One region of the Nocardiopsis oceani genome, then DNA from elsewhere that is predicted to be linked to it. Evidence: riboswitches for the same ligand, from Rfam matches in the RefSeq annotation. Region 1 holds a riboswitch; each other region holds the start of a gene.
What was found. A riboswitch is a leader RNA that binds a small molecule or an ion and turns the genes downstream of it on or off. The one in region 1 is predicted to bind thiamine pyrophosphate.

Region 1 (7,620 bases):
TGGCAGGCGGGCAGCACACGGCCGTAGGGGGGCGACGTGACGGAGTCGAACCAGGGTGGTCTGTTCACTGGGAAGGCACAGGAACTCCTCAGGAGTGACCTGCTGAAGGGGCGGGGCGGTACGCTCCTGCGCCTGTCGGGGTTGAGCGTGCTCGCCGGGCTCCTGACAGCCGCCCTGATCATGCCGTGGGCGGGCGGGCTCGGGGTGGTCTCCAGGGACGCGGCCGCCGGGTTCATGGACCTTCCCGGCGACCTCGACGTCCCCCACCCCTCGTCCCGGATCCTCCTCACCGACGACGCCGGAGAGCCCTTCGGCGAGGTCGCCGAACGGGAACGCGAGGTGGTCGGGCTCGACGACATCAGCCCGTGGGTGACCTCGGCCCTGATGGCGATCGAGGACGACCGCTTCTACGAGCACAGCGGCCTGGACCTGCGCGGTGTGACCCGCGCCGCGCTGCGCACTGCCCAGGGCGACCTGCAGGGCGGCTCGACCATCACCCAGCAGTACGTGAAGAACCTCCTCATCGAGAGCGCTGAGAACGAAGAGGAGCTGGAGGAGGCCAGTTCGCGGACCCTGAGCCGCAAGCTCGTCGAGCTGCGCTACGCCATCGACATCGAGGAGCGCCTCACCAAGGACGAGATCCTGGAGGGCTACCTGAACCTCTCCTACTTCGGCTCGGGCGCGCACGGCATCGAGGTCGCCGCCAAACGGTACTTCTCCGTGTCCGCGGCCGACCTGGACCCCGGGCAGGCCGCCCTGCTGGCCGGCTTGGTGCGCGGCCCCTCCTTCTACGACCCGCTCAACAACCCGGAGGAGGCGCTGGAACGCCGTGACCTGGTGCTGGACCGGATGGTCGCGACCGAGATGCTCGACGCCGACGAGGCCGCCGAGTACCAGGACGAGGACCTGGGTATCGACGCCACCTCGCGCGGGGGTAGCTGCGCCGAGAGCGACTACCCGTTCTTCTGCGACTACGTCATGCACTGGCTGCGGAGCTCGGACCTGCTCGGCGACACCGCCTCCGAGCGCGACCAGCGCATCTCCCAGGGCGGCTTCACCGTCCAGACCACGCTCGACCCCGACGCGCAGGACTCCGCGCAGGACGCCATCGACAACCGTGTCCCCTACGAGGACTCCACCAAATTCGCCGCGCAGGCGCTGGTCGAACCGGGCACCGGCCGCGTACGCGGCTTGGCGCAGAACTTGCGCCACGGTTTCGACGACGAGCAGGTCGGAAGCACCTCGATCAACCTCGCCGTCGACCAGGACGACGGCGGCTCCACCGGCTTCCAAGCGGGCTCGACCTTCAAGACGTACACGCTGGCCGCCGCCCTCGACCAGGGCCTCGGGTACGGCACCAGCTTCGACTCGCCGAAGAGCCTGTCGGTCAGCGGCATGTCCAACTGCGAGGGCGGCACGATGTCCTCGTGGAGTGTGCGCAACGCCGGCGAGAGCGACGAGGGCAGCCACAACATGATCAGCGCCACCAAGGGTTCGGTGAACACCTACTTCGCCCAGCTCCAGCGGCGCGTGGGCCTGTGCGCCACCGCGGAGATGGCCGAGAAGGCCGGTGTGCACCGGGCCGACGGCGAGGAGCTCGGGGTGTGGAGTTCCTTCACCCTCGGCGACCAGGAGGTGTCGCCGCTCAACGTGGCCGCCTCCCACGCCACCTTCGCCGCCCGGGGCGTGTACTGCGTGCCCCGCCCGGTGCGCGCCGTGAGCGACGACGGAACGGATGAGCGAGTCAGCACCGAGTCCGAGTGCGAGCAGACAGTGGAGGAGAGCGCCGCAGACGGCGTCAACCACCTGCTGCAACAGACCTTCGACGGCGGTACGGCCAACGGCCTGGGCCTCAGCCGTCCGGTCGCCGGAAAGACCGGGACCACCGACAACGCCGCCTACGCCTGGTTCGTCGGGTACACGCCCAACCTCTCGTCCGCGGTGGCCGTCGGCGACGTGCGCGGCGGCGAACAGAACCCGCTCCAAGGCGTGACCATCGGCGGCAGTTACTACGGGATCGTGTACGGCGGCACACTGCCCGGCCAGATCTGGCAGGAGACCATGCGCGGCGCCACCGCTCCGCTGCCGTCGGACGGCTTCGCGGGTTCGCCGGGGGCCTTCGGCGACCCGGACGCCGAGCCGCCCAAGTCCGACGACGACGATGACGACGACGATTCGGACTCAGACGCCTAGGCGACCCTGCTCCCGGCGCAATCCGACCCCCCACCGTCGAAGCGAAAACCGGGAGCGGGACCGCCGCTAGGGGGAACCTCCACACTGGGAAGTGAGGACTGTGGGTGGGAAATATCCCACGGCCCGCTTATGTGACGCATAATAGAGAGATACCGACAGGGGAGCGCGTGAGCGCTGAGAGTGCGGCACCCCGCCGCAGACCCTTACACACCTGATCTGGGTCATGCCAGCGAAGGAAGTCATAGGAACCCGTCACCGTGCACGTGCCCTCACATGCGCCCGTTGACGCTCTTGGCTGCATGGGCCCTCGTCACCCCCGACGAAGGGACATCACCGACATGAGTACAGACAACAACCCCGGCGCCGGGCCCGGCACCGGCGCTACGAGCGGATCCGAGCCAACCGGGTTCATCCAGGAGGTGCGCGCCAAGTTCCGGAGCTGGCGCACCGTCGACATCGTCGTGGCCGCCGTGATCGGTGTCGCCATCGGCGTCGTCTTCTGGCTGTGGAACCTCGTCTGGTCGGTCACGTACCCGCTGTTCGTGGCCTTCCCGCCCGGCCATGCCGTCATCTACGGCATGTGGCTCATCTCCGGCGTGCTCGGAGGCCTGATCATCCGTAAGCCCGGTGCGGCTCTGCTCACCTCGATCGCTGCTGCCTCCGTGTCGGCGATCCTGGGCACGCAGTGGGGGATGCAGGTCATCCTGGCCGGCACCATGCAGGGCCTCCTGGCCGAGCTGGTCTTCCTCGCTTTCGCCTACAAGCGCTGGACCATGGGCGCGGCCGTGCTCGCGGCCGCGGTGTCCGCGCTCTCCCCAGCTGTGCGCAACAACATCGTTACCAACGTCACCTGGCCGCTCCACTACCAGCTGATCTTCGGAGTGATCGTGGTGATCAGCGCCGGTCTCATCGCCGGTGTGGGCGCGCGATTGCTCACCACAGCGCTCGCCAAGTCCGGCGCGCTCGCTCCCTTCCCGTCGGCCAAGGGCTGACCGATGGCCGAATCAAGCGCACGAGGAGCACGCGTCGAGCTCTCCGGCTGGGGGTGGAAGCACTCGGGCCGGGACACCTACGCGCTGCGCGGGGTGGACCTGACCGTCGAACCCGGCCAGCGCGTGCTGCTGCTCGGCGCCTCCGGCGCGGGCAAATCCACCCTTCTGCACTCCCTGGCCGGGCTCACCGGTGAGGACGGCGCCATCAGCGGCGACCACGAAGGTTCGCTGCTTGTGGACGGTCGCCCCGCACATCGGGGGCGGGGCGGGGTCGGGCTGGTCAGTCAGGACCCCGAGACCCAATTGGTGATGGCCCGCGCCGGAGACGACGTGGCGTTCGGGCTGGAGAACCTGGGCGTCGCCCCGGATCAGATCTGGCCCCGCGTGGAGCGGTCCCTGTCCGAGGTGGGCTTCCCCTACGGCCTCCGCCACTCCACCGGGGCGTTGTCCGGCGGAGAGAAACAGCGGTTGGTCATCGCGGGGGCGTTGGCCATGCGTCCGCGTCTCCTGTTGCTGGACGAGCCCACCGCCAACCTCGACCCCGTCGGCGCCGAGCTCGTTCGAGTGCTGCTGTCCCGGCTACTGGCCGAGACCGAGGCGACCCTCGTGCTGGTCGAGCACCGGGTCGCCGACGTCGTGGACCTGGTGGACCGGGTCGTGGTGGTGGAACCGGGCGGCGGGGTGATCGCTGACGGGGCACCGCGCACCGTGTTCGCCGAGCACGGTCGCTCCCTGGCCGACCAAGGTGTGTGGATCCCCGGGAACGAGCCCGCACCCGAAATCCCACCCGCACCTGGCGGGGCGCCCGTGGCCGAGACCGTGGACGTCGTGGCCCGCACACCCTTCCAAGTGGGTGTGCGGGCCACGCCCCGACGCACCGTGCTCGAGGAGGTGAACGTCGCCCTGGGGGCGGGTACCGCCACCGCCCTGACCGGACCCAACGGCGCGGGCAAGTCCACGCTCCTGACGATGCTGGCCGGTTTGGTCAAACCCCATCAGGGTCAGGTGTTGCCGCGCGGGCGGTTGGCGGACGCGGATCGGCGCCCGCTCGTTCGCTGGCCGGCGAGGAGGCTCGCCCGGCACGTGGGTACGGTCTTCCAGCACGCCGAGGACCAGTTCGTCACCACCACCGTCCACGAGGAACTCCGCTTCGCACCCCTGCGCGCCGGGATGGGCGAGGCCGAGACGGAACGCTGGGTGGGCGAGCTGATGGAACGCCTGCGACTGACCAAGCTCGCCGGAGTGCACCCGTACACGCTCTCCGGTGGCGAGAAACGGCGCCTGTCCGTGGCGACGGCGCTCAGCTCCGGCCCCGCGCACGCACCCGACATGCTGGTTCTGGACGAACCGACCTTCGGCCAGGACACCCGGACCTGGACGGAACTGGTGGAGTTGCTGGGGGTCTTGCGGACCGAAGGCCGGGCCGTGGTCATGGCCACGCACGACGGGCTGCTCCAACGCCATCTGACCGACGTGCGCGTGCGCGTGGCCGACGGTCGAGCCCGGCAGGAGCCAGCCCCTCCGGCGACCGTCACCGCCGCCCCCTCACTCGACGGACCGGACCGGGAGGCGGGCACATGACCGCTCAGAACACCGAACTGAAGACCGCGGGGACTGCGGGCGGGGACACCCTGACCCTGGACGTGCCCGAGGGCGGTGGCGCCCGCTACTGGCTCATGGGCCGGAACCCGGCCGCCAAACTGCTGGCCGCGATGTTGATCGGACTCGGACTGGTCCCGGCCGTGGACGCGGTCACGGGCGGCGTGGTTCTGTTCGCCGTCCTGCTGATCGTGCCGTTCAGCGGCGTCGACCGGCGCACCCTACTCGTCCTGTGCGGTCCCTTCCTCCTGATGGGGCTCACCACCGGGTCGGTCAACTACCTGTACGGGGAACACGGTCTGGAGGGAGCCGCGGGTGCGACAGTGCGCCTGCTCGCCATAGCCCTGCCCGGGCTGCTCGCGGCCATCAGCAGCGACCCCACGGAGATGTCCGACGGCCTGGTGCAGAAGCTCAGGGTGCCCGAGCGCCCCGCCATGGGGGTGCTCGCGGCGCTGCGGCTCATCCCGCTGCTCGCCGACCAGTGGCGGACCATCACGCTGGCCCGACGGGCCCGGGGCCTGGAGGCCGGGCGGAACCCGGTACGGATCCTCACGCTGTTCTTCGGAAGGCTGTTCGCTCTGCTGGTGCGCTCCATCCGGACCGGAACACTGCTGGCCACGGCGATGGACGCGCGCGCCTTCGGCACCGGAAGGCGCAGCCACGCCCGGCACAGCCGCTGGCGCACGGCCGACACGCTCCTGCTCGCGGGCGCCGCCGCTCTGCTGGTGACCGCCTACGCCGTCTCCGCGCAGCTGGGGACCCTGGTGCTGCTGTTCGGCTGACCCGGGTGATAGGTAACGGGGGACACTGATGTCGAAGCGAAGAAGGTGTACAACGTGGGCGAGTTCGTGCGTGTCGAGGCCGACCCGGAGAACCCGGCGGTGGCCGTCATCCGGCTGGACCGTCCCAAGGCGCTGAACGCGCTGAACGGCCAGGTCACCAAGGAGATCGCGGAGGCGGCGGCCACCGTGTCGGCGGACTCCGCCGTGCGCGCCGTCGTTCTCTACGGCGGTGAACGGGCGTTCGTGGCCGGGGCCGACATCAAGGAGATGGCCGACCTCACCCACGCCCAGATGCTGGAGTACTCGCGGGCGCTCCAGAACGCGCTGACCGCGGTCGCCCGTATCCCCAAGCCCGTCGTGGCGGCGATCAGCGGCTTCGCGCTGGGCGGCGGCTGCGAGCTGGCGCTGTGCGCGGACTTCCGGGTCGTGGGCACCAAGGCCAAGCTCGGCCAGCCCGAGATCCAGTTGGGCGTCATCCCCGGCGCGGGCGGCACCCAGCGCCTGCCGCGCCTGGTGGGCCCGGCCAAGGCCAAGGACCTGGTCTTCAGCGGCCGCCACGTGCGCTCCGACGAGGCCAAGGAGATCGGTCTCGCCGACGAGGTCGTGGCCGACGAAGAGGTCTACTCGGCCGCCGTCGCCCTGGTCGCCAAGTACGTGGACGGCCCGGCCGTCGCGCTGGGCGCCGCGAAGGAGGCGATCGACAGGGGTCTGGAGACCGACCTGGACACCGGTCTGGAGATCGAGCGCCTCCAGTTCTCCGGCCTCTTCGCCACCGAGGACCAGAAGACCGGCATGCGCAGCTTCATCGAGCAGGGACCCGGCAAAGCCGCCTTCAACGGCCGCTGAGGGGCTGTGCGAACAGTTCGGGGCGGGTAGTGTCGAGGCGTTCGCCTCGGCACGCCGCCCCGCTCTTCCCCTTCACTTTGTGTTTCCGCGCCGTCACCTGGATTTTTTGTCGAGTCAAGCGGTGATGCGGGACGCAGGGAAGACGTCCGGAATCGGCCAATGAGGGGGGCTGGCGGGGAACCGCTCACGCGGATTTTCCGTCATACTCGTCAATGGTCGTCCCAGCACGGACGGTCCGCCCGGAGCCCCCGGTGGTGCGCGCCGCCCCCACACTCTCCGGCGGAATCCAAGAGACCACACGGGCCCCTCAAGGGGCCGTACAAGCCAATGTTGACCCATCCCCCCGGCCGATAAACTGGACGCGGCGGTATGCGGTCTTGTGAGGGGATGAGTTCTCGATGGCAATGTCGGCAGGTTTCCCCACGGGTGAGGAGCTGCCGGAGCGCATCGGCCACTACGTGATCCGTCGTCGCATCGGTGCGGGCGGGATGGGCGTGGTGTACCAGGCCGAGGACCCCCGGACTGAGCGGTTCGTCGCGGTGAAGGTTCTCAAGCCCGAGGTCGCCGGCGACCATATCGCGCGCGCCCGGCTCGCCCGCGAGGTCGAGACGATGCGCCGTGTGCAGAGCCCCAACGTGGCCGAGGTCATCGACGCGGACACCCAGGCCGAGCTGCCCTGGGTGGTCACCGAGTACATTCCCGGGCCCACTCTGGACGCGACCGTCACCGACCACGGCCCCCTGCGCGGCCGCGCTCTGACCCGTTTCGTCGCCGGCATGGCCCGGGCGATCAAGGACATCCACGCGGTGGAGGTGATCCACCGCGACCTCAAGCCCGGCAACGTGATCATCTCCAACGGCGAGCCGATCGTCATCGACTTCGGTATCGCCCACGCCGTGGACGGCGCCAAGCTGACCCAGACCGGCACGTTCGTCGGTACGCCCAGCTACCTGTCCCCGGAGGTCATCGAGGGCACGGACCTGGGTTCGGCCACGGACGTGCACGCCTGGGGCGGCACCGTGGCCTTCGCGTCGACCGGACGGCCGCCGTACGGAGCGGGCTCGTTCGAGGTCATCTTCTTCCGGATCCTCAACGGCGAGATCGACATGGACGGGATGCACGAGGCGCTGCGCCCGCTCGTGAACCGCGCGGTCGCCCGGGACATGGCGCAGCGGCCCAGCGCCGCCGAACTGGTCGCCGAGACCAGC
Region 2 (7,620 bases), on a different contig from region 1:
GGCGGACCGGTCCTTGCGCGACCTGCGTCCGCGCCTGATCGCCGACACCGTCCTGATCAGTGCGAAATCAGCGAAAGAGACGATCACCGCGCTGCGGAGCGCGGGCTACATGCCCGTTCGGGAGAACAGGAGCGGGGACACCGTCATCGAGCGCGGCCGTTACACGGCAGGAACCGGCGAGGGCGGACAGGTCGGTGTCCCACTGCCGTATCTGGTCCAGCAGCAGGACCTCGAAGCTTGTGCCCGGCGCCTGACGGACCAACCCTGACCGGAGTTCCCCGCCCGGGCGGCCACGCCGCCGCCTGAGATTTCATTGTTAGCTAAGTTCACACGCATAGCATGTACTATGTGTTACGCGGTGCCGTCGCGGGCTTCGATAGTCAGGACGGTGCTGTGAACCTCCGGGTTTACCTGGCTTCGGAGGTCCGCTCAACGACAGGACGTTGGTCCTGAACCCGGCCCGTTCCCGGGCGTCTCCGACCGCAGTCCTACTTCCCACCGTCAGACTTCCGTGAAGGGTCCGGTATGGAGTTCGAAGAGACGATCGCCGCGCTCAGCGCCAAGGTGCAGAAGCAGCGCGAGGTGATCCAGACCGAAGAAGCGGCGAAGAACGCCTTCGTCATGCCGTTCATTGCCACCGTGCTCGGCTACGATGTCTTCGATCCGCACGAGGTGGTTCCCGAATTCACCGCCGACGTCGGCGTGAAGAAGGGGGAGAAGGTCGACTACGTCATCATGCACGACGACGAGGTGCAGATCCTCGTCGAGTGCAAGAAGGTCGACGACGGCCTGAAGGCGGAACACGCCTCTCAGCTCTACCGGTACTTCTCGGTCACCAAGGCGCGGATCGCGATCCTCACCAACGGGGCGGAGTACCAGTTCTACACCGACCTGGACTCCTCAAACCTCATGGACTCCAAGCCGTTCATGGTGCTCGACCTCAACGACGTCGACGAGAGCCTGCTCCCGGAACTGCGCAAGCTCACGAAGGCCTCCTTCGACCTCACCTCGGTGATCGACGCGGCGGAGAAACTCAAGTACCTCGGCGCGCTCAAGCGCACGCTGGCGGAGCAGTTCCACGACCCCGACGACGAGTGGGTGAAGTTCCTCGCTGGCCGCGTCTACGACAAGCCCTTCACCAAGCGGGCGCGGGAGCAGTTCACACCGCTCGTTCAAGAAGCCGCCTCCGCCTTCCTCGACGACCAGGTCAACGCCCGCCTGAAGAACGCCCTGGAATCGACGCGCCCGCAGGTCGAGGTGGAACCCGTCGACAGTGGGGAGGCCGAGGAAGAAGTCGAGGAGTCCGACTCGGGTATCGAGACCACCCTGGAGGAGCTGGAGGGCTTCCAGGTGGTCAAGGCGATCGCGTGCAGCGAAGTCAAGCCCCAGCGGATCGCCCACCGCGACTCCAAGAGCTACTTCGCGATCCTGTTCGACGACAACAACCGCAAACCGATCGCGCGCCTGCACTTCAACGCCAAGTCGAAGAAGTACCTGGGCACCTTCGACGCGGACAAGAACGAGACCCGCCACCCGGTGGACACCGTCGACGAGATCTACCACCACGCGGACACCATCCGCGAGACGGTACGCAACTACCTGGACTGACGCCGGAGCGGCCTGGGACGGCAGCGGCCGTGCCCGTAGGATCGGGGGCATGGGCGATGACGCGGAGGACCTGGTCAGGGGCCTCGATGCGGACGTTGGCGAGATCGTCACCCTGCTGCGTGGGCTCGCGGCCGATGCCGTCCCGGGGGCGGTCGAAGAGCCCGACCCCTCGGCCAGGCTGATCGGCTACACCTACAGGCCCGGCACGTACAAGCACCTGGTCGCCGCCATCGCCGTGCACTCCGGGCACGTGAACCTCATGTTCGCCAAGGGCGCCGATCTCGCCGACCTCGATCCGGGCGGTCTGCTGGAAGGCACCGGCAAGAAGGCGCGGCACGTCAAGTTCCGCACCGCCGCGGACGTCCACCGGCCCGGCCTCCGCGAGCTGCTCGTGGAGGCCGCCGCCCGCACCCCGCGTCCCTGAGCAACGCTCCCGGACCGTGCCCGGCCGCCACTACTGCTTGCTGCTGCTCTTCCGGCGCTGCCCGCTCTTGGCGAACACGGCGTAGAGCACGCCCGCGAGTGCGAAGAGCAGGACCACGGCCAGCATCCCCGTTTCGTCGGGTGAGTAGTACCGCTGAGTCTGCTGACCGGCTTCCGCCCAAGCGGCCTGGAAGAGGTAGGGGATCTCCTGAGCCGTCTGAGTGAAGTGCGAGAGTGCTGCGGTAGCCCCCGCCGCGATCGCGACGGTGACGACACCGAGCACAGCACCGACGGCCGCCCCGGACAGCGCACGGACAAGCACGTTCCTCTCCCTTCGGTTGCGCATACGGGTCTGACTGTGCCGATCCGGTTCTGGTTCCCGCTGATGGTTGTGGACCGCCCCCGCGCCGGATCAGGACGGGGCGTCCGAAGGTGCGACCGGCTCCTCCGGGGGCAGTCCGAGCGTCGCCGCGGCGTGGGCCACCCAGGCGGCGGCGTAGGACTCGGCGGAGACGTCTCCGGGGACGTGGCCGATGAGCGCGTCGAGGATCGGATAGTAGGTCAGCGATCCCATGAGGACGGCCGCGGTGGCGCGCGGGTCGGCCACGTGGATCCTGCCCTGGGCGGACTCCGCGCGCAGCCAGTCGGAGAGGCCGGTGTAGACGGCCGCGACGATGTCGGCCCAGATCTCCTCCAGGAGGTCGGGGACACCGTCGAGGTCGCGCAGGATGATGCGGAGCAGCTCGCGGTCGCGCTCGATGCCACGCCAGGTCTCGTCCACGATCAGGCGTAGCGCGTCGTGGGGGTTCTCCGGGAGCTCCCGTTCGAAACTGCTTCTACCGTTGCTGAGGGTTCGGCTGTGCCTGCGCACCACCGCGTCCAGGAGGGTTCGCTTGGACCGGAAGTGCTTGTAGAGCGCGCCGGATCCGGGGGTCAGCCCGCAGGCGACCTGGATGTCGGCGACGCTCGTGGCCTTGTAGCCCTTGGCGGCGAAGAGGCGGGCGGCCTCGGTGATGAACCGCTCGCGGCTGGTCGAAGACCGAGGGCTTGTTGACTCCATGGTGAGAGAGTACTCTCTCACCATGGTTACCGCGCAAGCCACCGAGACCATCCGGTGCGCTCCGGACGATCTCCTACAGCTGGTCATGGACATTGAGCGCTACCAGCACGTGGACGACAAGATCCGCCCCGTCCACTGGGCCAGGCGCCAGGGCAACGTCACCGAGTTCAAGTGCCGCCCCACGCTCGGCGGCCTTCCCACACCGACCCCGGTCATCCAACTCGTCGAACTCACGCCGGGCGAACGCGTCGACATCTCGCTCGCGCCGGCCCCGCGGAACCGGATCGCCCGGGCGATGGCGCACTTCCACGCGAGCTTCGTCTGCCGCGAGGTCCCCGGCGGCACCGAGGTCACCCGGACGCTGAACTTCACCTTCCCGGCGGCCCTCCGCTGGTTCTACGAACCCCTTCTGCGCGGTCGGCTGCAGAGGGAGGTCGCAGAGGAGATGTCCCGGGCCAAACGCCACCTGGAGGCGGGGAACGTACGGGATCCTTGAACGACCGAGCCGCGGCGCTCGTCATTGCGGCGGTCGACGGGGCCGGCGATCGCTGGTGTCCGTACTGCGGGACACGGGGGCGGAGGCGTGCGGCCCGCACATGGGCCGGGCCGGTGAGCTGGCGATGATCGCCTTCCGGCGTGTCTGAGGGTTGACCTCGTGTAGGAGATCCAATAGGTTCACTCAGAGAACAATTGTTCGCATTCCGCACGAATTGGGTTATGCGCAACCGGACACGGTGGAACCGTGCCCGCACCAAGTGGCTCGGCACCCTGCCCCCGACGGTGACCGTGCCAGAGGGCGCGAACGTGTCGGCTGGCCGCGGCCCCCGTTGACAGAAAGCCGAGCCCCACATGGCACGCAAAACCACACCGCCCTTCCGCGCAGACCACGTCGGCAGCCTGCTGCGGCCCGAACGGCTGCTCAAGGCGCGCACCGAGCACGCCGCGGGCAGCATCGACGACGCGGAGCTGCGGGCAATCGAGGACGACTCCATCCGCGACGTCGTGCGCATGCAGGAGGAGGCCGGGCTCCAGTCGGCCACCGACGGGGAACACCGCCGCGGGTCCTGGCACATGGACTTCATCTACCAGCTCGGCGGGATCTCCAAGGTCAAGGACGAACTCAAGGTCACCTTCCACAACGAGAAGGAGGACATCGAGTTCACCCCCTCCGGGCTTCGGGTCACCGAACGCATCCGGTCCGAGCACACCATCTTCGGGGACGCCTTCGCCTTTTTGCGGGAGACCGTCACGCGCAACACCCCGAAGCTGACCATCCCCTCGCCGAGCATGGTCCACTACCGGGGCGGCTCGGCCGCCATCGACCCCGAGGTCTACCCCGACCAGGAACAGTTCTGGGCTGACCTGTCGGCGGCCTACGCCGACCAGGTGCGCGCCCTCGGCGAGCTGGGCTGCACCTACCTGCAGCTGGACGACACCAGCCTCGCCTACCTCAACGACCCCTCACAGCGCAGCATGATCGACGAGCGCGGCGACAACGGCGACCAGCTGCACACCCGCTACATCCGCCAGTTCAACTCCGCACTCGCCAACCGGCCGACCGGCATGAACGTCACCACCCACATGTGCCGCGGCAACTTCCGCTCCTCGTGGGTGGCCAGCGGCGGCTACGACCACGTGGCCGAGGAGCTCTTCAACGAGCTGGACGTGGACGGCTTCTTCCTGGAGTTCGACGACGAGCGCTCCGGCGGCTTCGAACCCCTGCGCTTCGTCCCCGAAGGCAAGTACGTGGTCCTGGGCCTGGTCACCACCAAGAAGGGCGAGCTGGAGAGCAAGGACGGACTCAAGCGCCGCATCGAGGAGGCCGCCCGCCACGTGCCGCTGGAGCAGCTGTGCCTGTCGCCCCAGTGCGGCTTCTCCTCGACCTTCGAGGGCAACGACCTGACCTACGACGAGCAGGTGGCCAAGCTGCGCCTGATCGTGGAGACCGCCGAAGAGGTCTGGGGCTAGTCGACAGCCGCCCTCCCATGGGGTGAGGCCGTGCGCGTGAGGAGTAGCCCGGGACAGCACCCATGGGCTACCTTGAGCGGGAGTGACACGGGGTGCCCGGAACCGAATTCCCGGGCTGAGATGACACCCGTCGAACCTGATCCAGGTAACGCTGGCGAAGGGATGTCCGCACACGGCCGGTGGCATCGGTGGCCGAGGGGATCACCTTCGCCCATGTCAGAAAGGCCACCGATGAGCTCCTCCCGCACCGCGCTCCCCATCGACCAGCAGACCGTCGTCGTCACCGGCGGGGCCCGGGGACTCGGCTCCCACCTGTCCCGGGCCTTCCTGGGCCAAGGCGCCCGCGTGGTGGTCAACTACCTCCACAGCGCCGAAGCCGCCAAAGAACTCGCCACCGCCCACCCCGACCGCGCCTTGGCCGTGCAAGCCGACGTCCGCGACCCCGAACAGGTCACCGCGATGGTCCAAGCCGCCCAGGACCACTTCGGCACCCCGGTCACCACCGTCGTCAACAACGCGCTCGCCGACTTCACCTTCAACGGCGACGCCCGGCCCCACGCCGACACCCTCACCCCCGAACACCTCGACCAGCAGTTCAGCGGAACCGTCCACGGCGCCCTGAACACCGTCCGGGCCGCCCTGGACGCCATGCGCGGCCAGGAGTTCGGCCGGGTGATCAACGTGGGAACCAACCTGTTCCAGCAGCCGGTCGTCCCTTACCACGACTACACCGCGGCCAAGGCGGCCCTGCTGTCGCTGACCCGCACGCTCGCCCACGACCTGGGACCCGACGGCATCACCGTCAACATGGTCTCCGGCGGCCTGCTGCGCACCACCGACGCCAGCTCCGCCACCCCCGACGAGGTGTTCGACATGATCGCCTCCACCACCCCGCTGCGCCGGGTCACCACCCCGGCCGAGTTCGCCGACGCGGCCCTGTACTTCGCCTCCCCCTGGGCGCGCGCGGTCACCGGCCAGAACCTCGTCGTCGACGGCGGGCTGGTGATGAACTGATGGCCGCCCCCACCGAACGCCAGATGCACCTCAACCTGTTCATCTTCGGCTGCGGCCACCACAAGGCCGCCTGGCGCCACCCCGACTCGCCCGCCGAACGGGTCGGCGACATCACCTACTTCGAGGAACTGGCCCGCACCGCCGAACGCGGGCGCCTGGACGCGGTGTTCTTCGCCGACGGCCACGCCGCGGGCAACGTCGCCGGCGGCCCGTGGTGGTTCCTCGAGCCCCTGACCGCCCTGTCGGCCATGAGCCGGGCCACCAGCCGCATCGGGCTGGTCAGCACCGTGTCCAGCACGTTCTACACCCCCTTCCACGCCGCACGCCTGCTGGCCTCCCTGGACCACATCAGCGGGGGACGGATCGGCTGGAACGTGGTGACGTCCATGTTCGACACCGAGGCCCGCAACCACGGGTACGAGCAGATGCCCGCACACCAGGAGCGCTACGAGCGCGCCGAGGAGTTCGTACAGGCGGTACTGGCGCTCTGGGACTCCTGGAGCGACAAGGCCATCCACTACGACCGAAGCGGCGTCTTCGCCGACCCGGACCTGGTGCGCCCCATCGACCACAAGGGCCGGCACTTCCAGGTCGACGGTCCGCTGAACGTGCCGCGCCCGGTCCAGGGCAACCCGGTGCTGTTCCAAGCGGGCTCGTCGGAGCAGGGCCGCACGCTGGCGTCCCGCCGCGCGGAGGCCATCTACTCCGTGGCCTACGACCTGCCCAGCGCCCAGGCGTACTACAGCGACGTCAAAGCCCGGATCCGCCAGGTCGGCCGCGACCCCCGGGCCGTCGGGATCATGCCCGGGCTGGTCACCTACGTCGGCTCCACCGAGGAGGAGGCCAGAGCCAAGCAGCGCGAACTCGACGAGTTGCTGCCGGTCGAGGAGTCGTTGCAGCAGCTGAGCCTGTTCACCGAACAGGACTGCAGCGACTGGGAGCTGGACGCCCCCGTTCCCGAGCTGCCGCCACTGGAGGAGTTCACCGGTCCCAAGGGCCGCTACGAGACCATCCTGCGCATCATCAGCTCCGAGCAGCCCACGGTGCGGCAGCTGCTCGGACGGCTGGCCGCCGGCGGCGGACACTGCACCATGGTCGGAACCCCCGAGCAGATCGCCGACCGGATGACCGAGTGGCACGAGAACGGCGGCGCGGACGGGTTCAACCTCATGCCCCCGTCCCTTCCGGGCGGGATCGAGGACTTCGTGGACCACGTGGTCCCCGTCCTGCAGAAGCGCGGGCTGTTCCGGAGGGACTACGAGTCCGACACGCTCCGGGGCCACCTGGGCCTGGAACGCCCGCCGTCAGCGCACTGAGTCGGGGCACGCACTGAGCCATGGGAGGTCCGCGCCGGGTACGGGCGGGCCTCCACCGCGTTCGTCGCGGCACCCAGCGCCGGGCTTCGCTCTGCCTGGGGCCGGGCGCGGTCGGCAGTACGTCGTCCCCGCGCTCCCAAAGCCCGACGGCTCACATGATCGCGGCAGGGAATTCAGGTGAGGTTCACAGTCACCATCGCCTTGTCCGGCACAGATGTGTGAACCGGCCTA
Region 3 (7,620 bases), on a different contig from region 1:
GCGATCGCGATGGGCGTCTCGCCGGTGTGCGGCTGGCCTCCGGTGAGCAGCTCGTAGAGCATGATGCCCGCGGCGTACACGTCGCTGCGCGCGTCGGCCACGCCCTTCTCGATCTGCTCCGGCGCCAGGTAAGCGGCGGTACCCATGAGTGTGCCGGTGCGGGTCAGGCCCTGGTTGGACTGCTCCACCGCGCGGGCCAGCCCGAAGTCGGCCACCTTCACCCGGCCGTCCTTGGTGATGAGGACGTTCTCGGGCTTGACGTCGCGGTGCACCATGCCCGCCTGGTGGGCGGCGCCCAGCGCGGCCAGGACCGGGGCCATCGCCTGCAGGGCGTCCTTCGGACCCAGCCGACCCTTCTCCTGGAGCAGGTCGCGCAGGGTCTGGCCCGGGACGTACTCCATGGCCAGGAACACGTGTCCCGCGTCCTCGCCCTGGTCGAAGACCTGCACCACGTTGGGGTGGGAGAGCTTGGCGACCGAGTGCGCCTCGTTGATGAAGCGCTGCACGAAGGAGGGGTCCTGTGCAAGGGAGGGGTGCATGACCTTCAGGGCCAGCCGTCGGTCCAGCCGTAGGTCGTGGGCGACGTAGACCGTAGCCATACCGCCACCGGCGATCCTTGACTCGACGAAGTAGCGACGGTCCAGCGTCGCGCCTACAAGCGGGTCGGAAGTGGTCATGTCCACGGCGGAGTAGTGTCCTTGCTGCGGGGAGCGCGGGCATTCGCGGCCGGTGGCGCGTACCCGACACAGGGTGTCGAACCGACACAATAGCGGAAGCCGGTGTCGGGTCTCGCCCCGCGGTTCACGGTCGCGGCGTCCCCGCGTCCAACGGCGTGGCGGCCGGTGTGGAGTCGGTGTGGGACGTTCGCGCCTGGGCGGTCAGTCCGTGAGGTGCCGTCCGGCGGCACGCACACCCCTCCCACGGTAGGGGACAGCGGCAAACCTGGCAGTGACGCCGCGCTCACCCGCGCTTTACCGAAGGCGCCTCCTGAAGGCCGCCGGTGGCGGTGGGCGCGGGCACTGCTGTTCGGCCGCGGTCAGACCACGTCAGGGCTGGATGCTTGGGCATGTCGGCGGACCGGGATGCGTCCGGCCAGCCGCGCTCCGCGCCCGGCCCGGACGGCGTCGCGCATCGCCGAGGCCATGAGGACCGGCTTCTGCGCGCGGGTCACGGCGGTGGCCAACAACACGGCGTCGCAGCCCAGCTCCATCGCCAGTGCGGCGTCGCTGGCGGTACCGATCCCGGCGTCCACGATGACCGGGACGTTCGCCTGCTCGACGATCAGCTCGAGGTTGTGCGGGTTGCGGATGCCCAGCCCCGAGCCGATCGGCGCGGCCAGCGGCATGACGGCCGCGCAGCCCAGCTGCTCCAGGCGGCGCGCCAGTACCGGGTCGTCGTTGGTGTACGGCAGGACGGTGAAACCGTCGTCCACGAGGGCCTCGGCGGCGTCCAGGAGCTCCACCGGGTCGGGGAGGAGGGTGTGCTCGTCGGCGATCACCTCCAGCTTGACCCAGTCCGTTTCCAGGGCCTCGCGGCCGAGTTTGGCGGTGCGTACCGCGTCGGCGGCGGTGAAGCACCCTGCGGTGTTGGGCAGGGGGCGGATCTTGTTCCGCTCCAGGATGTCCCAGACCGACCCTTGGGTTCCGGGGCTGACCCGGCGCATCGCCACGGTGGTGAGCTCGGTGCCGGAGGTCTGCAGGGCCTCCTCCAGGACCTCGAGTGAGGGTGCTCCGCCGGTTCCGGTGATGAGGCGGGAGTCGAATGTGACACCCGCGATCTCGAAGGGGTCGTCGAGCGTGTGTGTAAGGGGCGTCTCGGGCATGGTTCAGCCTCCCTGTACTGCGGTGAGAACGTCCACGCGGTCACCCGGGGCCAGGGTGGTGTCGGACCACGCGGTGCGGCGCACCACCTCGTCGTTGACGGCTACGGCGATCCCGCCCTGGATCTGCCCGTCCCGGGTCGATGCCACATCGCGTACGACCGCTTCCACGGTGGTGGCCGCGGTCTGGCGCGCCTCGCCGTTGATGATCAGTTCCACTGCTTCTCCCACGTCTTGTTCCAGTGTTCTCTCAGGTCGTCTGCGCACCGCCGCCGGCCAGTTCCCGGTCGGCGGCGAACCGGCGCGCGTGGTCGGGCAGCGAGCCGGTAGTGAGTGCATCGGCCATGACCGCGCCGGTCTCTGGGGCCAGGAGCACCCCGTGCCGGAAGTGCCCGGCGGCCAGGTGCAGGCCCGGGACCAGGGTGGGCCCCAGGAGGGGTTCGTTGTCCGGTGATCCGGGCCGCAGCCCCACACAGGTCTCGGTGACCTCGAGCTCGGTCACCCCGGGTACGAGCTCGCGCGCGTCCCGGAGGACCTGCCACAGCCCGCCCATGGTGAGAGCGGTGTCGTGGCCCAGCTCCTCCTGGGTCGCGCCGACGATCACTTCGCCGTCGGCCCGGGGGACGAGGTAGACCGGGAAACCGCGGACCAGGCCGCGCACGGTGCGACTGACCAGGGGCGGTTCCCCCGAGGGGGTTCGGGCGCGCAGCAGTTGTCCCTTGACCGGGCGCAACGGGGGCACTACCGGCTCGGGAACCTTGATCCGGTCGCCCCAACAGCCCGCGGCAAGGACGACCTGCCCAGCGGCGACCAGGGAGTCGTCCGCCAGGCGCACGCCCAGGCGGGCGCCGTCGGGGCCGGGGGAGGTGACCTCCTCGGCCCGTCCCGCGATCTCGCGCACACCGGCGCGCTCACCGGCCCGTGCGAGGGCCAAGAGCAGTCGGCGCGGATCCACGGAGTGGTCGTCGGGGGCCAGCACCCCTCCGCGTACGCCGGGGGCGAGCATGGGTTCCAGGCGGCGGCACTCCCGACTGGTCAGGCGTTCGGCGGCCACGCCCAGGCGCTGCTGCAGCGCGTGCAGTTCGGTGAGGACGGCCAGGTCGTCGCGGTCGAAGGCGACCAGGAGCGTTCCGGTGGTCTGGAGGCCGACGTCCACGCCGCTGGCGTCCTCCAGCTCCTTGACGAAGTCGGGGTAGCGGCGGGCGGAGCGCACCCCGAACTCCATCAGGGGTTCCTCGCCGAACACCGCCTCGGTGGCGGGGGTGAGCATGCCGGCCGCGACGGTCGAAGCCGCGCGGGCGGTCGAGGGTTCGTTGACCGGGTCGGGTTCGATCAGGGTGACGGGCAGCCCTCGTTGGGCGGCCCGCCAGGCGGTGACCCGGCCGATGATGCCGCCGCCGACCACGGTCACGGTCTCACGTGTACCGGTATTGGTAGGACGAATCTTTGCGTGCTGGGGAACATCGAAGGTGCGCACGGCGCCGTGTTCCACTCCCTTCGCCGGCATGATCCGGATCAGGTTCGTGCGGTCGGAGGCGGCCAGCCTCCCTCTCAGCCGGGTCCACCCGGCTCCCGCGGGACGTGTCTGCTCTCCTCCCATATTAGGGCAGGGTGTCCAGACCCGGTGTGGCGGGGATCTCGGTGCGCCGAGTACCAGGTGCCGCCGGACGACCACCGGCGCTCGGCGGATGTGGCAGATTGGTGGGGTGACACAAAGCGACCCTGAACTCGACGAACTCGTCGGCGACTGGCTGACCCTGCGCGAGGCGGCCAAGCCGCTGGGCGTGAGCCCCAACCGGATCAAGACACTCATCCGCGAGAAGCGCATGATGGGCGTGGTCCGTGGCGGTGAGCTCTCCATCCCCGCCGCCTTCCTGGACGGTGGGGACCTCGTCAAAGGGCTGTCCGGCACCATCGTGCTGCTCTCCGACGCGGGCTTCTCCACCGAAGAGGCCCTGCGCTGGCTCTTCACCTCGGACGACAGCCTGCCGGGCACGCCCATCCAGGCCATGCGCGAGGACCGCGGCACCGAAGTGCGCCGCCGTGCCCAGAGCCTGGCCTTCTAGAGGACACGGCCTCCTAGAGCACCGTTCACGGGCAGCTTCAGGCGGGGCCGCGCGAGACACCGCCGGGCGGCCCGGAGGGCGCGCCCCTTCGGCCGCCCGGAGCGCCAGGCCCTACAGTGGGGCGGGTGAGGACCAGCCACGGAACCAGCCTGCGCAAGCGCCTGGACGCATCCCTTCTGTACCTGTGCACCGACGCCCGTACGGAGCGCGGCGATCTCGCGGAGTTCGCGGACGCTGCGCTGGCCGGGGGAGTGGACATCATCCAGCTCCGGGACAAGGGCCTGGAAGCGCGCCAGGAGCTGGCCGCCCTCGAGGTCATGCGTGCGGCGTGTGAGCGCCACGGCGCCCTGCTCGCCGTCAACGACCGGGCCGATATCGCCCGTGCGGTGCGCGCCGACGTCCTGCACCTGGGGCAGCGCGACCTCCCGGTGCCCATGGCGCGCGACATCGTCGGCGCCGACCCGGTCATCGGCCGCTCCAACAACGACGTCGACGCCGCCGCGGCCTCCGCGGAGGAAGCCGGGAGCGACTACTTCTGCGTGGGTCCGACCTGGGCCACGCCCACGAAGCCGGGACGCCCGGCCGCCGGCTTGGACCTGGTGCATCGCGCTTCGGCACTGGGTTCTGACCGGCCGTGGTTCGCGATCGGCGGGATCGACCTCGACAACGTGGACCAGGTGCTGAGCGCCGGTGCCACGCGGGTGGTCGTGGTCCGCGCGGTCACCGAGGCGGAGGATCCCCGCGCGGCGGCCACCGCGCTCAAGGCCCGCTTGACCGCCCGCGCCGACAACACCTGAGGGACACACCGACCGCGGCCCCGGAGCCCCGCCAGGGGGTACCGGGGCCGCGTCGTGTCCTTCTGCCCCGCGCCTTTGGCGGTCCGGGCCTCTCCGCTCAGCGCCGCCCAGCGCGCTGGAACAGCCACTGGGTCAGGACGAGCGCGGCCACGGTGAGCCCGGACATCCACAGGACCAAGGCGGTGACCTGGTCGCCGACGGGCGCCCCGGAGGTGAGTTCGCGGAGGGTCTCGATGGCCAGGGAGACCGGTTGGTGCTCGGCGAAGCCTTGGAGGAAGGACGGCAGCCCCTCGATGGGGACGAAGGCCGACGACAGGTAGGGCACGAACAGCGCGACGAAGGCGAACGTCGCCGCGGTGTCGGCCGACCGGGCGGCCAGCCCCCAGGCAGCCGCGACCAGGGTGAGTAGGACGATGTAGGCGCTCACCAGCGCCAGCACCCACAGCCACCCGGTGGGGGAGGCCTCCGGTCGGAAGCCCAGCGCGACCGCCGCGATCAGGACGAGCAGCGTCGACACCAGGTTGCGCAAGGTTCCGGCCACCACGTGTCCCGTCACCACCGCCGAGGCGCGGATGGGCATCGTCCGCAGCCTTCGGATCACGCCCTTTGAGAGGTCGGAGTGCACCGCCGTCGCGGTCATCGAGGCCCCGAAGCCGGCGCACAGGAGCATCACCCCGGGCGCCACGTAGTCCACGTAGGACGCGTCGCTGGTCAGGCCTTCCACGGCGGAGCCGAAGACGGTCACGAAAAGGAGCATGACGGCGACCGGGGCGACCACGGCGGTCACCATGCTGTCGACGTCCCGCAGGGAATGGGTCAGTCCGCGCTTGGTGAGGACGGCCTCGGCGCGCAGGGGAGCGGTCATGACGGTTGGTCCTTCGCTGTGGGGCGGTCGGTGAGTGCGAGGAACACGTCGTCCAAGGTCGGGGTGTGGACCGTGACCCGGGAGACGGGGACACCCGCGCGGTGGTGGAAGTTCAGGGCGGAGCGCAGGTGCTCGGCGGAGCCGTCGCCCCGCATCCACTCGATACTCCCGTCGGCGAGCGTGAGCTCGACCAGTTCCTGGCCCACGCGGCGCTTGAGCTCGGCCGCCGTGCCTTGGGCGACGATCCCGCCGCCGTCCAGGACTGCGATCCGGTCGGCCAGCACGTCCGCCTCCTCCAAGTACTGCGTGGTGAGGAAGACCGTGGTGCCGTGCTCGGTAAGGCCGGTGATCGTGTGCCACAACGCCTGGCGGCTGCGGGTGTCCATGCCGGTGGTCGGCTCGTCCAGGAACACCACCGGTGGTGAGCCCACCAGGCTCGCGGCCAGGTCCAGCCGCCGACGCATCCCGCCCGAGTACCCGCCGCAACGGCGGTCGGCCGCGTCGGTGAGATCGAAGTGGTCGAGTAGCTCACGGGCGCGCCTGTCGGCGGTGCGGCGATCGGCGCCGAGGAGGCGGGCGACCATCACCAGGTTCTCCCTGCCGGTGAGCGCCTCGTCGACGGAGGCGTACTGGCCGGTGGCGCTGATCGCGCGGCGGACCCGGCGCGCTGCGCGGACCACGTCGTGGCCCAGGACCCGCGCCGTGCCCCCGTCGGGTCGGACGAGCGTGGTCAGGATGTTGATCAGGGTGGTCTTGCCCGCGCCGTTGGGCCCTAAGAGGGCGAGGATCCCGCCCGCCGGAACTTCGAGGTCGACACCGTCCAGGACGGTGTGGTCGCCGTAGCGCTTGCGTAGTCCGGAGACGCTGACCGCCGGGGCGGTGGTCTCTTGTGGCGGGCTCTGGGTGAGTGTTCGTGTGTTCATGTTCTACAGTGTAACCCTTACCCAGTACCATTGCGCAACCCCTACGCAGTACATTTGCGTGCCGATTACGCAATAGGATGGCCGCATGGCTGAACAGGAACCGCCGGGCGATCCGGTGCGGACGATCCCCAAGGTGCTGCTCTCGGCGTGGGGGGTCGGCCCTACACCTCGGAAGGGCCCCCGGCCCAAGCTCACCATCGCCCGCATTCTGGAGATCGCCATCGCCCTCGGCGACCAGGGGGGTGCCGAGGCGATCACCATGAGTCGAACCGCCGCCGAGCTCGGCGTCGGCACCATGAGTCTGTACCGCTACGTCGAGTCCCGCTCCGACCTGCTGCTGCTTGCTGCCGATGCTGTTCTGGGGGCGCCCCCCGAACCGGTCGGCGCCACGTGGCGAGAACGCGCGCACTCCTTCGCTCTGGGGCTGCGCGACGTCTACCGGCGGCACCCTTGGGCGAGCGGGATCCCGGTGACCGTCGAGCCCCTCGCCCCCTCCTTCGTCCGCTGGGGCGAGCTGGGCCTGGGTGCGCTTGAGGAGACCGGGCTCAGCATCGCCGAGTGCGCGCGGATCACGACCCTGATCTGGACCTACGCCCGGGCCGAAGGTGAACTCGCCGAGGAGCAGCGCCGCTCCTGGGAGGCCCAGGGCCTCGACCCCGCCGACGCCCACCGCGCCTTCGTCCACCGGCTCGACACCCTGGTCTCCGCCGAGGACTATCCGCGCGTGCGCGAACTCCTGGGCAGCGACCTCCTCGCCGCCGACGCGGAGGATGACGACCCAGCGGCTGAGTTCGCGCGGGCGGTCGACCTCCTCCTCGACGGGGTGGCGGCCCGCGCCGCCCTCCCCTGAACGGGTCGGCCGGGCGCCCCGTCCAGGGGAGGCGGGGCCGCGTCAGGGCACCAGCAGTACCTTGCCCAGGACCCGGCGCTCCTCCAGCGCGGCGTGGGCCTCGGCGGCCCGTTCCAGCGGCAGGGTCAGCCCCACGTGCGGCCGGAGCCGACCGGCCCGGGCCTCCTCGAGGGCCAGCCGGGCCAGGTCCCGCCTGCTCGCCCCCTTCACGTCGTCCAGGTCCATCATGCCCAGGGCGGTGATCCCGCGGTCCCGGACCTCGGCCTCGTCGATCTCGACGAAGTCACCGTTGGTGGTCCC
Region 4 (7,620 bases), on a different contig from region 1:
GCGCCTCATCCCCTACGCGTCACGGCTGCTCGGACCGCAGTTCCGCGAGGACCTCGCCGAAGCGGTCCAGTCCCCAGTTGAGGTCCTCCTCGCTGATGATGAGCGGCGGCGACATCCGCACGGTCGACCCGTGCGTGTCCTTGACCAGGACCCCGCGTTCGGCGAGGCGCTTGCACAGTTCCTTGCCGGAAGCGAGTCCGGGGTCGACGTCCACCCCCGCCCACAGGCCGATGCTGCGCGCCGACACCACCCCTTCGCCGACGAACTCGTCGAGCCTGCGGCGCAGGACCTCCCCCAGCTTCCGGGCGTTCTCCAAGTAGGGGCCCTCGGTCAGCATCCGGACGACCGTGTGCCCCACCGCCCCGGCGAGCGGGTTACCGCCGAAGGTACTGCCGTGCTGGCCGGGCTGGATGACGCCGAGGACGTCCTCGTCGGCGACCATCGCCGAAACGGGCATGATCCCGCCGCCCAGCGCCTTGCCGAACAGGTAGGCGTCCGGCACGACCCCGGTGTGCTCGCAGGCCCTGATGGTGCCCGTGCGCCCCAGGCCCGACTGCACCTCGTCGGCGATGAACAGCACCTGGTTCTCGTCACAGATCTCGCGGACGCGGGGCAGGTAGTCCGCGGGCGGCACGATCACACCGGCCTCGCCCTGAATCGGTTCGATGAGCACGGCCACGGTCGTGTGGTCGATGGCCTCCTCGATGGCCTTCGCGTCCCCGTAGGCCACCGAGCGGAAGCCCGGGGTGTAGGGGCCGAAACCGGTCTTCGCCTCCATGTCGGAGGAGAAGGAGATGATGGTCGTGGTCCGGCCGTGGAAGTTGGCGCCGGCCACGACGATGGTCGCCTGGTTCTCCGCGACGCCCTTGACTTCGTAGCCCCATTTGCGGGCCACCTTGATGCCGGTCTCCACCGCTTCCGCGCCGGTGTTCATCGGCAGGACCTTCTGTTTGCCGACCATGTCGGCGAGGGCGCTCACCCACGGGCCGAACTGGTCGTTGTAGAAGGCCCGGCTGGTCAGCGTCACCCGGTCGAGCTGGGCGTGCGCGGTCGCCAGGAGGTCGGGGTTGTGGTGGCCGAAGTTCATCGCCGAGTACCCGGCGAGGCAGTCGAGGTACCGCTTTCCCTCCACGTCGGTCACCCAGGCGCCACGGCCTTCGGCGATCACCACGGGCAGGGGTGAGTAGTTGTGTGCGGATCTCGACTCCGCGAGTGCGATGTGGTCCGCGCTGGTGAGTGCCTGGCCGCCGGGGTTTCCGGCGGAGTCCTGCTGTCCCAGGTTCTGGGTGGTCATCTAGCAGCTCCGATCACCATTGACCGATGTCAGACGGTAGATACCCACCGTGAGGCGCGGTAGCGCCCCGACGGCGGAGATCCCCAAGGAGTTGAGCAGATGATCCGGTGAGCACACAAGGGGTGGCGGATGTCACCACCACATGTCGGGGCCCGAAATCCGCGCGTCATCAGGGCCCGCACATGCCCTGAGCGGGCACTGTTCAACCCCGCCCACACGAGGGTGACGCGGGGTGATTACGCAGGTGACGCGGTCCACAGCCCCAGTCGCGATCGGGGCCGCTCCTGACGGGTACGGTCGCTCCTAACCAGCCACAGCCGCCGCGAGCGTTCTCGCCGAGGACGGCAGTCTTTCGATCGTCAGGGAGGCCAGACGTGCCCCGTCACGCGTCACCGGACACCCCCTTCTCCCTCGCCGGCCTCATGGCGGCGGTGGCCGAAGCCGTGCCCGACCGGACCGCCTTGGTCGCCGGGCCCCGTCGGCTCACCTACCGCGCCTTGGACGAGCGGGCGACGCGCCTGGCCCGGCACCTGGTCGGAGTCGGTATCCGCCCCGGTGAGAACGTGGCGATCCTGTCCTTCAACCGCGTCGAGTGGGTCGAGTCCTTCGTCGGTGTGCTGCGGGCCGGCGCGGTACCGGTCAACGTCAACTACCGGTACGTCGCGGGCGAGCTGGGACACGTGCTCTCGGACTCGCACTCGGTGGCACTCATCGCCGAGGACTCCCTGGCCGCGACGGTGTCCGGGGTCCGCACGGACCTGCCCCGGCTGCGGCACGTGCTGCTGCTCGAAGACGGATCGGAGCGCGACGCGTCCCTGGCGGGTACGGACTACGAGGCGGCGCTGGCGGCACACGACGCCGACGGCTCCGACGTCGCACTGCCCGAGACCAGCGGCGAGGACCACTACCTCCTCTACACCGGCGGCACCACCGGCTATCCCAAGGGTGTGCTGTGGCGCCAGGCCGACATCTTCCGCGCCGCCGTGGAGCGGCGCGCCCCGGGCGTTCCCCGCGCCGGCAGCCTCCGCGAGGTGGCGGAGCGCGCGACCGCCTGCTTCCCGCAGCGGATGCTGGTGCTCGGACCGCTGATGCACGCCGCCGGGCAGTGGAACGCGCTGAGCATGCTGCTGTGCGGCAAGCGCGTGGTGCTGTCCACCGACCGCAGCTTCCAACCGGGCCGGGTGCTGGAGCTGGCGCACCGCGAAGGCGTGCACGCCCTCCAGCTGGTGGGCGACGCGATGGCACGCCCGCTGGCCCGGCACCTGCTCACCGAACCGTCGCTGTGCCCGGACCTCACCTCGGTGCGGTCGGGAGGCACCCCCCTGACCCCCGCGGTGCGCGGGCTGTGGCGTGCGTGGCGCGAGGACATCACGCTCGCCGACTCCTACGGGGGTTCGGAGACCGGTGTGTGCGGTTCGGCGACCGTTCCCGACGAAGAGGTGACCGTCGCGGTCTCCGCCGACCGGCAGAGCTTCACCATGGGCGGCAGCATCTCCGTGCTCGACGACGCGCTGCGCCCGCTGCCCCCGGGCTCGGTCGAGGTCGGGCGCATCGCCCGGACCGGGCGGATCCCCCTGGGCTACTACAACGACCCGATCACGACGGCGCGCACCTTCCCCACGGACGAGGAGGGTCGGCGCTGGGCGCTGTCGGGGGACTACGGCACCCGGGCGGAGGACGGATCGATCGTTCTGCTGGGCCGGGGCAGCGTGGTCATCAACACCGCCGGGGAGAAGGTCTACCCCGAAGAGGTGGAGGCCGTGCTCAAGGCCTACCCCGGGGTGGAGGACGTGATCGTGGTCCCCGCGCCGGACGAGAGGCTCGGGCAGCGGGTGACGGCCCTGGTGTCGCTGGCCCAGGACGCGCACCCGGATGAGGACGCGCTGCAGGCGCACTGCCGTGTCCGGCTGGCCGGCTTCAAGGTGCCCCGGACCGTGCACTTCGTGGACCGGGTGCGGCGCACCGCGGTGGGCAAGCAGGACTACCGGTGGGCCTCGTCGGTGGCCAAGGACGGTTCCGGGAGCGCGGCCCATCCCTTGTCCGACTCACTCCCGAACTGAATCCGGCCCGTCTCCCGACCTGACCGGCTCACTCTCGACCCGACCTTTCGGTCTCAGGTGATTCCGCGACGCGTCCAACCGAAACCTGCGGTCTCAGTGCGTTCTTCCGCCTTCCCTCCCCTCCGGCGACGATAGACTTGGCGCTGCCCGGCCCTGGGCCTCGTCGCCCCTTCTCCCCCGTGGCGCGGCCGGGTGGCAAACCTACGCGCGGACGTCGGGCTCGGCAGCCTTCGGCGGCCGCCCGCACGGTCCGCGCGGACCAGCACCCCTTTGACTCTCCGGTCTCCAGTACGGAACCGGTGGCACCATCAGGACGGAGGACGGCGCCCCCTCCCGGGACTCCCCGGGCCCGCGCCCGACAACATGGCCAAGTCAGCAGGCTCCTACATCTTCAACTTCGTGCGCGGCGGGGCCGTGGGCACATCCGAGGCGCTGCCCGGCATCAGCGGAGGCACGGTCGCGCTGATGGTCGGCCTCTACGACAAGCTGATCGGCGGTGCCGGACACGTGGTCAGCGGCATCAAGCGGTACGTGACCGATGTGCCGCGCGGCCGCGGCAAGGAACGCGCCATGGAGCAGTTCCGGCTGGTCGACTGGACGGTTCTCCTGCCAGCGCTGATCGGCATGGGTGTGGCCCTCATCCTGGCCGCGATCTTCCTCGCCCCGCTGGTCGAGGTCTACGACCAGTACGCCTACGCCCTGTTCTTCGGACTGGTCCTGGCCTGCCTCTACATCCCCTACACGGGGGCGGGCAAGCGCTGGCAGCCCTGGCACTACCTCGTCGCCCTCACCTTCGCCGCACTCGCCTTCTTCCTCACCGGCCTGCCGGGCGCCAACCTGCCCACTCACCCGGTGATCGTGTTCTTCGCCGCCGCCGTGGCCATCTGCGCCCTGGTCCTGCCGGGCCTGTCTGGCTCTTTCATCCTCCTGACCCTGGGCCTGTACGAGCCCACCATGGCCGCCCTGCGCAGCGCCGACATCCCGTACATCACCGTGTTCGTCCTCGGCATGATCACGGGACTGGCCCTGTTCGTGAAGCTCCTCCAGTTCCTACTGGAGAACCACCACCACATCACCCTCGTGGTGCTGACCGGGCTCATGGCGGGTTCCCTGCGCGCCCTGTGGCCCTGGCAGGACGACCAGCGCGACATCCAGCCGATGACCGACGTCCCGGCCACGGCCGCCTTCGCGGCGGCCGGCTTCGTTGTCGTCGTCGGCATGATCATCTGGGAGCGGCGCAAGCACGCCCAGCAGGAGGCCCTCGCTGAGCGCGGGAACTTGACGGTCCACTAGAGTCGGAACCACCACAGACGCATACGGTGCCGGGGTCGCGAGGCCCCGGCGGCGCGGGGTGCCGGAGAGAGTTCTCCCGGCTGAGAGCACACCCGTCGAACCTGCCCTAGTTCGCACTAGCGAAGGAACGCCAGATCATGAGCGCATTCAATGTCGTGTCGATCGCCGGAAGCGACCCCAGCGGGGGCGCGGGCATCCAGGCGGACCTGAAGTCCTTCTCCGCCCACGGGGTCTTCGGGATGAGCGTGGTGACGGCGTTGACCGCCCAGTCCACACGCGGGGTCACCGGGGTGCACGGTGTCCCCGCGTCCTTCGTCACCGACCAGATGGACACCCTGTTCACTGACGCGACCGTGCACGCGGTCAAGGTGGGCATGCTGGGTACCTCGGAGGTCACCGAGGCGGTCGCGGCCGCAGTGGACCGCTACCGGCTGCCCAACGTGGTCGTGGACCCGGTGATGGTGGCCAAGAGCGGCGACCGGCTGCTGGAGAGCTCCGCGACCGAAGCGCTGCGCACCGAGCTGCTGCCGCGCGCCGATCTGATCACCCCGAACCTGCCCGAGGCCGCCGACCTGCTTGGCGAGTCCGAGGCCTCCAGTCTGAAGCAGATGCGCGACCAGGCCGAGCGCCTGCTCGAACTGGGTCCGCGCCGGGTCCTGCTCAAGGGCGGTCACCTGCCGGGTGCGGAGAGCGTGGACCTGCTGGTCGACGGGGTGTCGGAGCCGGTGGAGTTCCGCGCCCCCCGGGTGGACACCCACAACACCCACGGCACCGGCTGCACCCTGTCCTCCTCGATCGCCGCCCTGATCCCGCAGTCCCCGGACACCCGGGCCGCGGTCGCCGACGCCAAGGCCTACCTGACCGAGGCCCTGCGGCGGGCCGAGGAGGTCGACGCCGGAAGCGGCCAGGGCCCCGTGCACCATTTCCACCTCTGGTGGTAGCCGGCACAGCCAGCCTGGTGGTAGCCGACACCTGAGCATCGAAAGGGGGACCGGACATGGCCGGTCCCCCTGGTCGTCCGTCCGGAGAAGGGGCTACCCCCGGACGTCTTCCATGACGGCGTCCGGGTTGCGCCAGTCCGGATGGCCGAAGAACTTCTTGGTCTCGGCCACGATGACCGGGGCCAGGATGACCAGACCGATCAGGTTGGGCAGGGCCATCAGACCGTTGGCGATGTCACTGAACAGCCACACCGAGTCCAGGCTGGCGACCGAACCGACGAAGATGATCGCGATGAACACCAGGCGGTAAGGCAGCACGAGCGTGCGGCCGCCCAGGAACTCCACACAGCGCTCGCCGTAGTACGCCCAGCCGAGCAGGGTGCTGAAGGCGAACACCGCGACGGACAGGGCGACGATGTAGGCGCCGGCGGCAGCGGCGCCGGGGCCGATGGCACCCAGGCCCTCGGTCATAGCCTGGGAGGTGAGCAGCGAGCCGTCCTCGGGTTCTGCCACCTGCCAAGCACCGGTGACGATGATGACCAGACACGTCATGCTGACCACGATGATGGTGTCGATGAAGGTCTGGGTCATGGACACCATGGCCTGCCGCACCGGCTGCCTGGTCTTCGCGGCGGCGGCGGCGATACCGCCGGTGCCCAGTCCCGACTCGTTGGAGAAGATGCCGCGCGCGAAACCCATCTGGATGGCGAGCATGACGCCCGCACCGACGAACCCGCCGGTCGCGGAAGTGCCGGTGAAGGCGCTGACGAAGACCAGCTGGAACGCGGGGAGCAGGGCATCCCAGTTGGCTGCGAGCACGACCAGGCAGATGCCGACGTAGCCGATGATCATGATCGGCACCAGGCCGGAGGCGACACGGCCGATGCTCTTGATTCCGCCGAGGATGACGGCTCCGGCGAGAACCATCAGGACGATGCCGACGATCCACGGCTCGATGCCGGTGACACTGTTGACCTGCTGGGCCACGGTATTGGCCTGGGTACCGTTACCGATACCGAAGGCGGCGATGGCCCCGAAGACCGCGAACGAGACTCCGAGGACCGTGCCGAGGCCGCCCTTGATCCCGTGCTTGAGGTAGTACATCGGTCCGCCGCTCTGTTCGCCCTTGGCGTCGGTGCGGCGGTACTTCACCCCCAGGAGGGCTTCGCTGTACTTGGTGGCCATTCCGAAGATGCCGATGACCCACATCCAGAACAGCGCGCCCGGACCACCGATACCGATGGCAAGGGCGGCGCCCGCGATGTTGCCGACACCGACGGTGGCCGCGAGAGCGGTACTCAGCGCCTGGTAGTGCGAGATATCGCCCTCGACGGACGGGTCCTCCTTGCGCCGGATCAGGGCCAGCCACAGGGCGTGCGGCAGCCGGAGCAGTTGGAGGACGCGGAGACGGACGGTGAGGTAGACACCGACACCGAGCAGCAACGGAATGAGGACGAAGGGTCCCCAGATGATGTCGCTGACGATCTCAGCCATCTCAAGGAGTTGGTCCACGGGGGATCTCCCTTTCGGTGGGTGTGTGGGGCCGAGGAAACCTAGGCGGTGACGCGGTAACCAGCGCCATCGAGATCACGTTGGCACTGGTAGTCGGTGCGCGATATCGGCAAAGAATGGCACTGACGCGTAACGAACGAATCACGTGTCCTCCACATGAGCATTTCTTCGTGTCCGCGCGCCATTCGGAGTACCCAATTTCGGGCTACTCCTCCGGGTTATCGACCTGTGCCAACGAGAGCCTGCTGAGCACCGCAGCCGCTGTTTCCGGGTCCGCACCCTGCCCCACAGCCACCCCGAGCAGGTAGGTCGTGAGCGGCGCGGCCGGACGCGCCACGGAGTGAGCGGCATCACGGGCCAAATCGAGTATGCGGTCGACGTCCCCCTTCTGGAGGGGGTCGGTTTCAGCGAGGTCGAGCTCGGTTCGCACCAGCTCTGCCCATTCCACGAGCGTCACCGCATGACTCCTTAGCGTAATCATAGAACTATTTTTGGCGATGGTAGCCACCAGTGGGTCACA

Region 2: it holds a riboswitch for thiamine pyrophosphate, as region 1 does, so the genes downstream of both, ACYVDG_RS11615 (3-oxoacyl-ACP reductase) here and ACYVDG_RS24985 (ECF transporter S component) in region 1, are expected to answer to the same signal.
Region 3: it holds a riboswitch for thiamine pyrophosphate, as region 1 does, so the genes downstream of both, thiO (glycine oxidase ThiO) here and ACYVDG_RS24985 (ECF transporter S component) in region 1, are expected to answer to the same signal.
Region 4: it holds a riboswitch for thiamine pyrophosphate, as region 1 does, so the genes downstream of both, thiD (bifunctional hydroxymethylpyrimidine kinase/phosphomethylpyrimidine kinase) here and ACYVDG_RS24985 (ECF transporter S component) in region 1, are expected to answer to the same signal.

What each region holds. Positions count from the first base shown of each region.
Region 1 covers NZ_BAAHAR010000045.1:39,778-47,397, reverse strand. Annotated here, with positions in the region: gene ACYVDG_RS24990 (transglycosylase domain-containing protein) at 37-2,193, shown strand; TPP riboswitch at 2,341-2,448, shown strand; gene ACYVDG_RS24985 (ECF transporter S component) at 2,532-3,185, shown strand; gene ACYVDG_RS24980 (ABC transporter ATP-binding protein) at 3,189-4,766, shown strand; gene ACYVDG_RS24975 (energy-coupling factor transporter transmembrane component T family protein) at 4,763-5,566, shown strand; gene ACYVDG_RS24970 (enoyl-CoA hydratase/isomerase family protein) at 5,612-6,412, shown strand; gene ACYVDG_RS24965 (protein kinase domain-containing protein) at 6,811-7,620, shown strand, end outside.
Region 2 covers NZ_BAAHAR010000016.1:129,356-136,975, forward strand. Annotated here, with positions in the region: gene ACYVDG_RS11580 (helicase-associated domain-containing protein) at 1-268, shown strand, start outside; gene ACYVDG_RS11585 (type I restriction endonuclease) at 526-1,608, shown strand; gene ACYVDG_RS11590 (DUF1801 domain-containing protein) at 1,658-2,032, shown strand; gene ACYVDG_RS11595 (hypothetical protein) at 2,063-2,353, opposite strand; gene ACYVDG_RS11600 (TetR/AcrR family transcriptional regulator) at 2,444-3,091, opposite strand; gene ACYVDG_RS11605 (SRPBCC family protein) at 3,114-3,587, shown strand; gene ACYVDG_RS11610 (5-methyltetrahydropteroyltriglutamate--homocysteine S-methyltransferase) at 3,941-5,059, shown strand; TPP riboswitch at 5,138-5,239, shown strand; gene ACYVDG_RS11615 (3-oxoacyl-ACP reductase) at 5,291-6,073, shown strand; gene ACYVDG_RS11620 (LLM class flavin-dependent oxidoreductase) at 6,073-7,389, shown strand; gene ACYVDG_RS11625 (hypothetical protein) at 7,563-7,620, opposite strand, start outside.
Region 3 covers NZ_BAAHAR010000005.1:81,649-89,268, reverse strand. Annotated here, with positions in the region: gene pknB (Stk1 family PASTA domain-containing Ser/Thr kinase) at 1-683, opposite strand, end outside; gene ACYVDG_RS04100 (thiazole synthase) at 1,037-1,822, opposite strand; gene thiS (sulfur carrier protein ThiS) at 1,826-2,038, opposite strand; gene thiO (glycine oxidase ThiO) at 2,070-3,326, opposite strand; TPP riboswitch at 3,295-3,405, opposite strand; gene ACYVDG_RS04085 (Rv2175c family DNA-binding protein) at 3,508-3,885, shown strand; gene thiE (thiamine phosphate synthase) at 4,011-4,682, shown strand; gene ACYVDG_RS04075 (ABC transporter permease) at 4,780-5,547, opposite strand; gene ACYVDG_RS04070 (ATP-binding cassette domain-containing protein) at 5,544-6,470, opposite strand; gene ACYVDG_RS04065 (TetR/AcrR family transcriptional regulator) at 6,556-7,320, shown strand; gene ACYVDG_RS04060 (zinc-binding dehydrogenase) at 7,363-7,620, opposite strand, start outside.
Region 4 covers NZ_BAAHAR010000032.1:56,686-64,305, forward strand. Annotated here, with positions in the region: gene rocD (ornithine--oxo-acid transaminase) at 20-1,294, opposite strand; gene ACYVDG_RS19905 (acyl-CoA synthetase) at 1,669-3,354, shown strand; gene ACYVDG_RS19910 (DUF368 domain-containing protein) at 3,718-4,647, shown strand; TPP riboswitch at 4,692-4,792, shown strand; gene thiD (bifunctional hydroxymethylpyrimidine kinase/phosphomethylpyrimidine kinase) at 4,785-5,588, shown strand; gene ACYVDG_RS19920 (alanine/glycine:cation symporter family protein) at 5,682-7,100, opposite strand; gene ACYVDG_RS19925 (DUF6457 domain-containing protein) at 7,306-7,557, opposite strand.